One region of the Paenibacillus pedocola genome, then DNA from elsewhere that is predicted to be linked to it. Evidence: a T-box and tRNA genes for the amino acid it is inferred to sense, from the RefSeq annotation. Region 1 holds a T-box; the other holds one or more tRNA genes.
What was found. A T-box is a leader RNA that pairs with one kind of tRNA and senses whether it is charged. The one in region 1 lies ahead of lysS (lysine--tRNA ligase), so its partner is inferred to be a tRNA-Lys.
Positions count from the first base shown of each region.

Region 2: it encodes a tRNA-Lys, which carries the amino acid that the T-box ahead of lysS (lysine--tRNA ligase) is inferred to sense. The anticodon was not compared.

Region 1 is NZ_CP134223.1:3,202,840-3,206,253, reverse strand. It holds gene lysS (lysine--tRNA ligase) at 1-1,596, opposite strand, end outside; T-box leader at 1,660-1,930, opposite strand; gene QU597_RS13900 (hypothetical protein) at 1,986-2,342, opposite strand; gene QU597_RS13895 (thermonuclease family protein) at 2,584-3,318, shown strand.
Region 2 is NZ_CP134223.1:2,335,872-2,339,285, reverse strand. It holds gene QU597_RS09945 (SMP-30/gluconolactonase/LRE family protein) at 1-553, opposite strand, end outside; gene QU597_RS09940 (TetR/AcrR family transcriptional regulator) at 913-1,578, shown strand; tRNA gene QU597_RS09935 (tRNA-Lys) at 1,754-1,826, opposite strand; tRNA gene QU597_RS09930 (tRNA-Ala) at 1,839-1,914, opposite strand; gene nrdR (transcriptional regulator NrdR) at 2,074-2,550, opposite strand; gene QU597_RS09920 (alpha/beta-type small acid-soluble spore protein) at 2,715-2,930, shown strand; gene QU597_RS09915 (lytic transglycosylase domain-containing protein) at 2,997-3,414, opposite strand, start outside.

The DNA of each region.
Region 1 (3,414 bases):
TAAACAGTCCGTTCTATTATACCTCTCCCGGGACGATCCCGTAAAGTCCAGCAGACTGAGCAGATGTTCCGTTCCTACAGCCTGGATCAGAGCAGGAATCCTCGGTCCTTCTGACTGATGCAGAACAAGCTGATATATCAGGGCAAACAGCCGTTTCTGATTGCTTCTCATCATCTTTTTGTCATCATGGTGACAAATGGCGTAAACTCGTCTCATGAACACCTCTTCCTCTAATTCTTCTTCTCTCAACAAGCCGCAAAAAGCGTTAATCCACTCTTGCTCAACAGCTTCAAGCGTATTATACAAAGCTGTGTCCGGGCTTTCGTTCACCGCAACTAACCTCTGCGGAACAAACTGTCTGATCCAATGTCCGGCCCGTGCTGCCGTTGCCTGAATGATCTCATCCGAGTAATCCTCACCGCCTTGCCGAAGCAGCTCCTGCAGGACTCTGCTGTCAAAATTAATCAGCGGCAGCAGACTGGATACCTGACTAAAGCTTGGTGCATGAGGTTCGGTAACCTGCATAAGTGAACGTTCCATGGCTGCGCGTAAATCATCGTCAGTCAGCGTTCCGGCATCATATGCTTTGCGGTATCTTTCGAATTCTGTGTAATTGCGCAGAACATCCTCATCAAGCCCAATACTAAAAGCGGTATTCGGATGATATTTGGCAAACAGGAACATGATCGGCTCCGGCCCATACACCTCGAGCAGGTCGGCAGGCGTGTAATTATGGCCGGAAGAGCTGGACATTTTGGCATGACTGCCTTTGATGCTGATGAATTCATAAGGTACGTAATACGGTGGCTGATTCCCGAAGATTCTCTCCGAGATCACCTTGGCGACATTATAGCTGCCCGTTTCAGAGGAGTGGTCCCGGCCTCCCGGCTCGAACACGACCTGCTCCATTCCCCAGCGCATCGGCCAGTCGATTTTCCAGTGTAATTTGATATTCGCCGCTTCTGGAACGTACAGCGTATTATAACAGCCGCATTTGCAGCTATAGATAATGTTTTTTGAATCTTCGTCAAAAGCATGGACACTGGTTGTATCTTTACCGCAGCGCTCACAGTACACCTGTACCGGATAAAAGGCTGCCCGTGCCTCCTCCGTTGCTTTTCCGGTTTTGAACATCATCAGAATATCGTAAATTTCTGCTCTATTGCGCAGCGCGTGCAGAATAGCCGGATTATACCGGAGCGATTGATACTCGCGGCTCTGATAAATGAACTCGGGAACGATCCCGAAGGCTGCCAAAGCCTGTTCAAATTCCTGTTCATAATGCTCCGCATAAGAGGTATGACTTCCGCAGGGACAAGGAACCTTGGTATAAGGCAATCCGATATATTGTTCATAAGAAAGATCCAGCTGAGCCGGAACCTTGCGGAACCGGTCGAAATCATCCCAGGAGAAAATAAACCGCACCTCTTTGCCGGATTTCTTCAATGCCTGCGTGACGAAGTATGTTGTGACGATCTCCCGAAAGTTCCCGATATGCACCGAACCCGAAGGGCTGATCCCTGATGCGCATACAAAGGTCTGGCGCTCAGGATGGTTTTGGATTAAATCGTTTGCGTATTTTTGTGCCCAATGCATGTTAACGCTCCTCTGTCTTTAGTATTGGAAAAACAAAAAAGCTCCCGCCCTCAAGATTGTTATCTTGAGGACGAGAGCTATGAATAGCGTCGTGGTACCACCTCTGTTCACGAACATGTTGCCAGGCCCGCCTCTTCAGGTACGGCCATTACGCTTATACCCTATCTCTGTAACGGGAGATCCCGTCATACCATCCTTGAGCTATATTGCCTAGCCCAATTCCGTATGCAGCTCAGAGACTTTATTCGTTAAGCACATTGCTGCTCCATCTCACCACCCTGGAGCTCTCTGGGAACAACGTTATCTTAAGTACTCTTCTCTTCATCGCTTTTCATATACAATTAAAATCAATTAAGATTATTTAAACATGGATTTCCGGGCTTTTCAAGTTAAAGTTCGAAGAAGAATCTTTTGAATAGTCCCAGATACTTCTTCTCCGCCTGGATATCTGAAATAAATGTTTTACCGTCTTTGATGTCCGGGATACTGTAAACAGAGAACAAGATATAATTATCCCTTTCCGCAATCGAGTTCAGCAGTGGTCTGGCCAGCATATCTGTAGCCCCGCCCGGCAACCAGTCCCCCAGCTTGTCATGCAAGTCATCCGCAGCAAATTCGGAAAAGTCCTCTCTAGTCGGATTCAATACAGCAAGTGCCACCAGAAATAAGCCAAGAATAAGCAGGAAGTTCCTAAACCTTCTTTTTGTATAATTATGTACAGGCTGTCGTTCAACAATATTATCCATGTCATCCCTCCTGCTAAAACAATATATGATTTGGGACTTTATGTAAATAAAGTTTATTGTTTAGTGCGGTAGAAATCCAAACCTAGCCTATGCTTCCGAAGTGAGCTTTTCTGCGGAAAGCTTACAGGCGGACGCTAGCGCTCCGTAAGGAAGAGAATTTATCAAATTAGCTTTTATATTCAGTAATTCTTTTTTTTCTGCTAGACTAACTTCAAAATGTATAAAAGGAGTTACTAAGCTGATGCATCTACGGGAATATACCGCTTTATTCTTTTTACTTCTTTCTGTTATCTTCGTCTTCATATGGATCATCGGACTTATAAATCCGTCATTCATCCTCCGTTGGGACAATCCGGCCAAGAGAACCCGCAAGCGTGTAACCATGTACTCGCTTCTTGCTATAGTGGTTACTTTCGCTTTATTTGTTATTATAGTGCCCAAGACCTCAGCGTTAGAGGAAGTCTATGCCAAACTAGATTCTAACGATGATTACGATGTTATAGGCACCTTTATCTACAAAGCCATATTGCATATCGATGCCGAGGTCACCTCTGTAATCGACGGAGATACGTTCAGAATCAAAATGGAGGATGGCGAAACGGATAAGGTGCGGCTCCTTCTGATTGATACACCGGAAATTGGGCAGCACCCTGAGCCATACGGTCAGAAAGCTCGTGAATACGCTAATGAGCTTCTCCAAAACCAAAAGGTACACCTGGAATTTGACAAGTCGGAACGCGATCAATATGGCCGTCTGCTGGCTTATGCCTATGTAGGAGACAAGATGATCAATGAGCTGTTGCTGGAAAAGGGGTTTGCCAGAGTTGCTGTTTTTCCGCCGGATATTGAGTTCGAAAATGAATTCAAGGCTATAGAGAAGAAAGCACGGGAAACCAAGCTGGGGATATGGAGCATTGAGAATTATGTAACAGATAGAGGATGCGATGAAAACGCAGCGTCTGAGGCTTCACAGTAGCGGGTGCAAACAAAAGCTTTGCTAACTATTGAAAGGAGTGATGTGGTATGAAGAATAGCCGAACTATGTTGGTGATAAGAGGTTTACAAAGTTAAC
Region 2 (3,414 bases), 870 kb from region 1:
CCTTGGCAATATCAAGCTCATTCGCTAAATAGATGGGCTTGCCGTCCACTTTATCGGCCAATACCTCAATACTTCCGGATGGATTAATAGACAGCAGTCCCCTCTTGACATCCGTAACGATCAAATCGCCGTTGGCATCGAATATAAGCCCATTCGGTGTTCCTTTGGTGTCTGCAAACAGCTGGGCTTTTTGGGGATTGCCCTCTGCATCGAAAGGAACCTTGTAAATTTTCCCGTCTGAATCTCCTGTAAATAGCTGGCCCTCTTTATCGAAAGTAATGAATTCCGGGAACTGGGGAGCATCAGTAACAAGCTGAGCCGAGCCGAGTTTGTTATTCTGTTTCCAAGGACCCGCTTCCTCAAAAGAGGGAGCAACGGGTGCGGACCACTGTACCGGCTGGACCGGTGAAGGAATAAGCAAGAACACGAGTAATCCTAGAACGAGCACTGCGAGAAGGGATAGCCCCCATCTGTATATCCTAGCACGCGGTGAGCGTACAGGACGATTTACGCCTTCAGCAGATTTAACGGAGCTAACTGGTTTGTTGGGCATTAGAGTGCCTCCTATGTCATTTTAGTTGTGTAGCTTTTGTTGTGTTGTCCTCTCTGCAAGATCAGATGTCCCTTCAGTTGTCATTGTGTTGCTCTCCCTTCGAAACTTCGTTATATTTTAGAAACACCGTTACCATTACTCGAAAGGAATGTTCTGTTCTCATGTAAGTTAAGAATTACGATCATGGTAACACTGTTTCCTAATGGAATCATTGTATCCAGTGCTTTTTTAAAAGTCAATATATTCTTTGAGCCTTTATCGTTTTATTGACAAGTGAAGGACAACTGTATACAATTCCTGCTAAGAGAGATGGAAACTATGTTTCCTGAAGAAAACATGATAACCGAAGGTGGATGATGATGAGCGACCAAGATGCCTCCTCCAATACAAACACAAGAAAGCTGAAAACCTACCAGGAAGCCCGTATGCAAAATACTGAAAATCTCCGCAAGCTCGTTGTTGATGCTGCCGCAACGCTTTTACAGGAAGAGGGCCCGGAAGCCGTTACGGTCCGCAAAGTATCCCAAAAAATGAATTGCTCGACAAAAATCATTTACAGCTTGTTTGTTAATAAGGAGGGCTTGGCACAACAGTTATATCTGGACGGTTGCCAGCTGCTTGCTAACGAATTCGAGAGGACGCCGAAGGCTGCTGACCCGGCACAGCATTTGCTGAATTTCGGCGAATCCTTTTGGCAATTCGGACAGGACTACTCCAGCTATTATAAACTGATGTTCGGAGGTGCTTTCGCAGATTTCAAACCGGACGAAGAAAGCTTGCGCGGTACCGTCACAGCTATGAGTCAATTATCGACCGTGATCAGCAATGCGCAAGAGCAAGGATTAATTACCGGCCAGTACGACACCGAATCCGTTATTCGCATATTCTGGGCTTCCCTCCATGGCGTCATTCATCTTTACATCGGAGGACACTTGGGAGACGTACAAGCAGCCTATACCATATACAAGCACACATTGTCTTTGATTGTCGGCTCATTGTTTCCAGATCATAGCGGCCTTCGTTGACCCAAACCTAATGGAGAGGTATAAGCGGGTACGGTCCGATAGCTCTGAAATAAATGCTGATTAGCGAAATAAGGTCTATGGGTTAGATCTTCGCAATTGGCATTGGCACCCGGGGCTGCGGCGGTTGTTGGTTAAATACAAAAAAAGAACGGCATCGCTGCCGTTCTTACTGTGATGGACTCTCAGGGGCTCGAACCCTGGACAAATAGATTAAGAGTCTACTGCTCTACCAACTGAGCTAAGAGTCCGTATGATGTTATTGGTGGAGCCAAGGGGGATCGAACCCCTGACCTCATCGCTGCCAGCGATGCGCTCTCCCAGCTGAGCTATGGCCCCATGATGCATATTTTAGAACTACATTATGTACTCTAAAATCAGGTGTGAGCCGTAAGCTCACTCGCTTCGTGAACCTTAAGTTCCGTAGGCGACTTCTATATAATATAAAAAATCGCCCTCGGTGTCAACACTTTAATAAAAAAGTTTTTAGGAGAAGCTCTACAGCCCCTCCAGCTCTCCTGTGTTCTTGGACAGCAGTCCCTTCAATTCCTTCATGAACATGTTGATGTCCTTAAACTGGCGGTATACGGAGGCGAAGCGGACGTAGGCAACCTCGTCAACCGGATAGAGCTGCTCCATCACCAGCTCGCCAATTTGGCGGCTCTCTATTTCCGCTAAGGCGATACCCCGCAGCGACTTCTCAACCTCGGAGACAATGGATTCCAGGCGCTCTACGGACACAGGGCGCTTCTCACAGGCGCGGATCAGGCCGCGCAGGATTTTGTCGCGGCTGAATTCTTCGCGGCTGCCGTCCTTTTTGATTACGATCAGCGGGGTCTCTTCAATCATCTCGAAGGTAGTAAAACGCTTGCTGCAGCGCTCGCATTCACGCCTGCGCCGGATCGATTTATTCTCGTTGGCCGGACGCGAGTCAAGCACTTTGGTATTCGTGTGATCGCAGTAAGGGCATTTCATAAGCTCAGGTCACTTCCTTTTGCATTAATATGGGAGGCCTTAGCGGCCACATTCAGGTTTCGGAGCTGTAATTCTTTTTTCCATAAAACACCGTTTTATTGTTGTTATGAATCTGGCGAGAGCAGCACATAATACAGTTACCAACCGATAGGAGGTGAACAGCAATGAGCCAAAACAGCAGCAACAACCTGGTAGCTCCAAATTCACGCGGTGCCTTGGAACAACTTAAATACGAAGTTGCCCAAGAATTAGGTATCACTCTTTCCCCAGACGGATACCAAGGCAATAAAACTTCTTACGAAAATGGTTCGATCGGTGGTTACATCACTAAACGTCTTGTAACTCTGGCTGAACAGTCCCTGGCAGGTCAATTCAAATAACCTGTCCCCAATAAGCTTGCCTAAAGAAGTATTAAACGGCTAACCGTCGTTTAATGCTTCTTTTTTTTAGAACTCGCTGTAAATCTCCGTGTACTGATTATAATAATAAATTACGCGCTGAACGTAGTGCCGGGTCTCGCCGAATGGAATATCCTTCACAGAACCCTCTGTGCCGTCCCAGTCGCCATCATCCAGCCAGCGCTGCACTTTACCGGGTCCGGCATTGTATGCAGCGATTACCGCAGTACGGTTGCCTTCAAACTGGCGGGAGAGCGAGGATAAATACCAGGTTCCCAGTTCAATATTTGCCGAGGGCTCCTCCTTCAGCTCGTCCAGCGACACATCGGGCAGCTTGGCCTTTTCAAGCGCCCATTTGGCCGTGTCCGGCATGAGCTGCATGAGGCCCAGTGCGCCTTTTCTGGATTCCCGGCCTGTCTTAAAATTGGTCTCCACGCGGATAATGGCTGCCACTAGAAACGGGTCC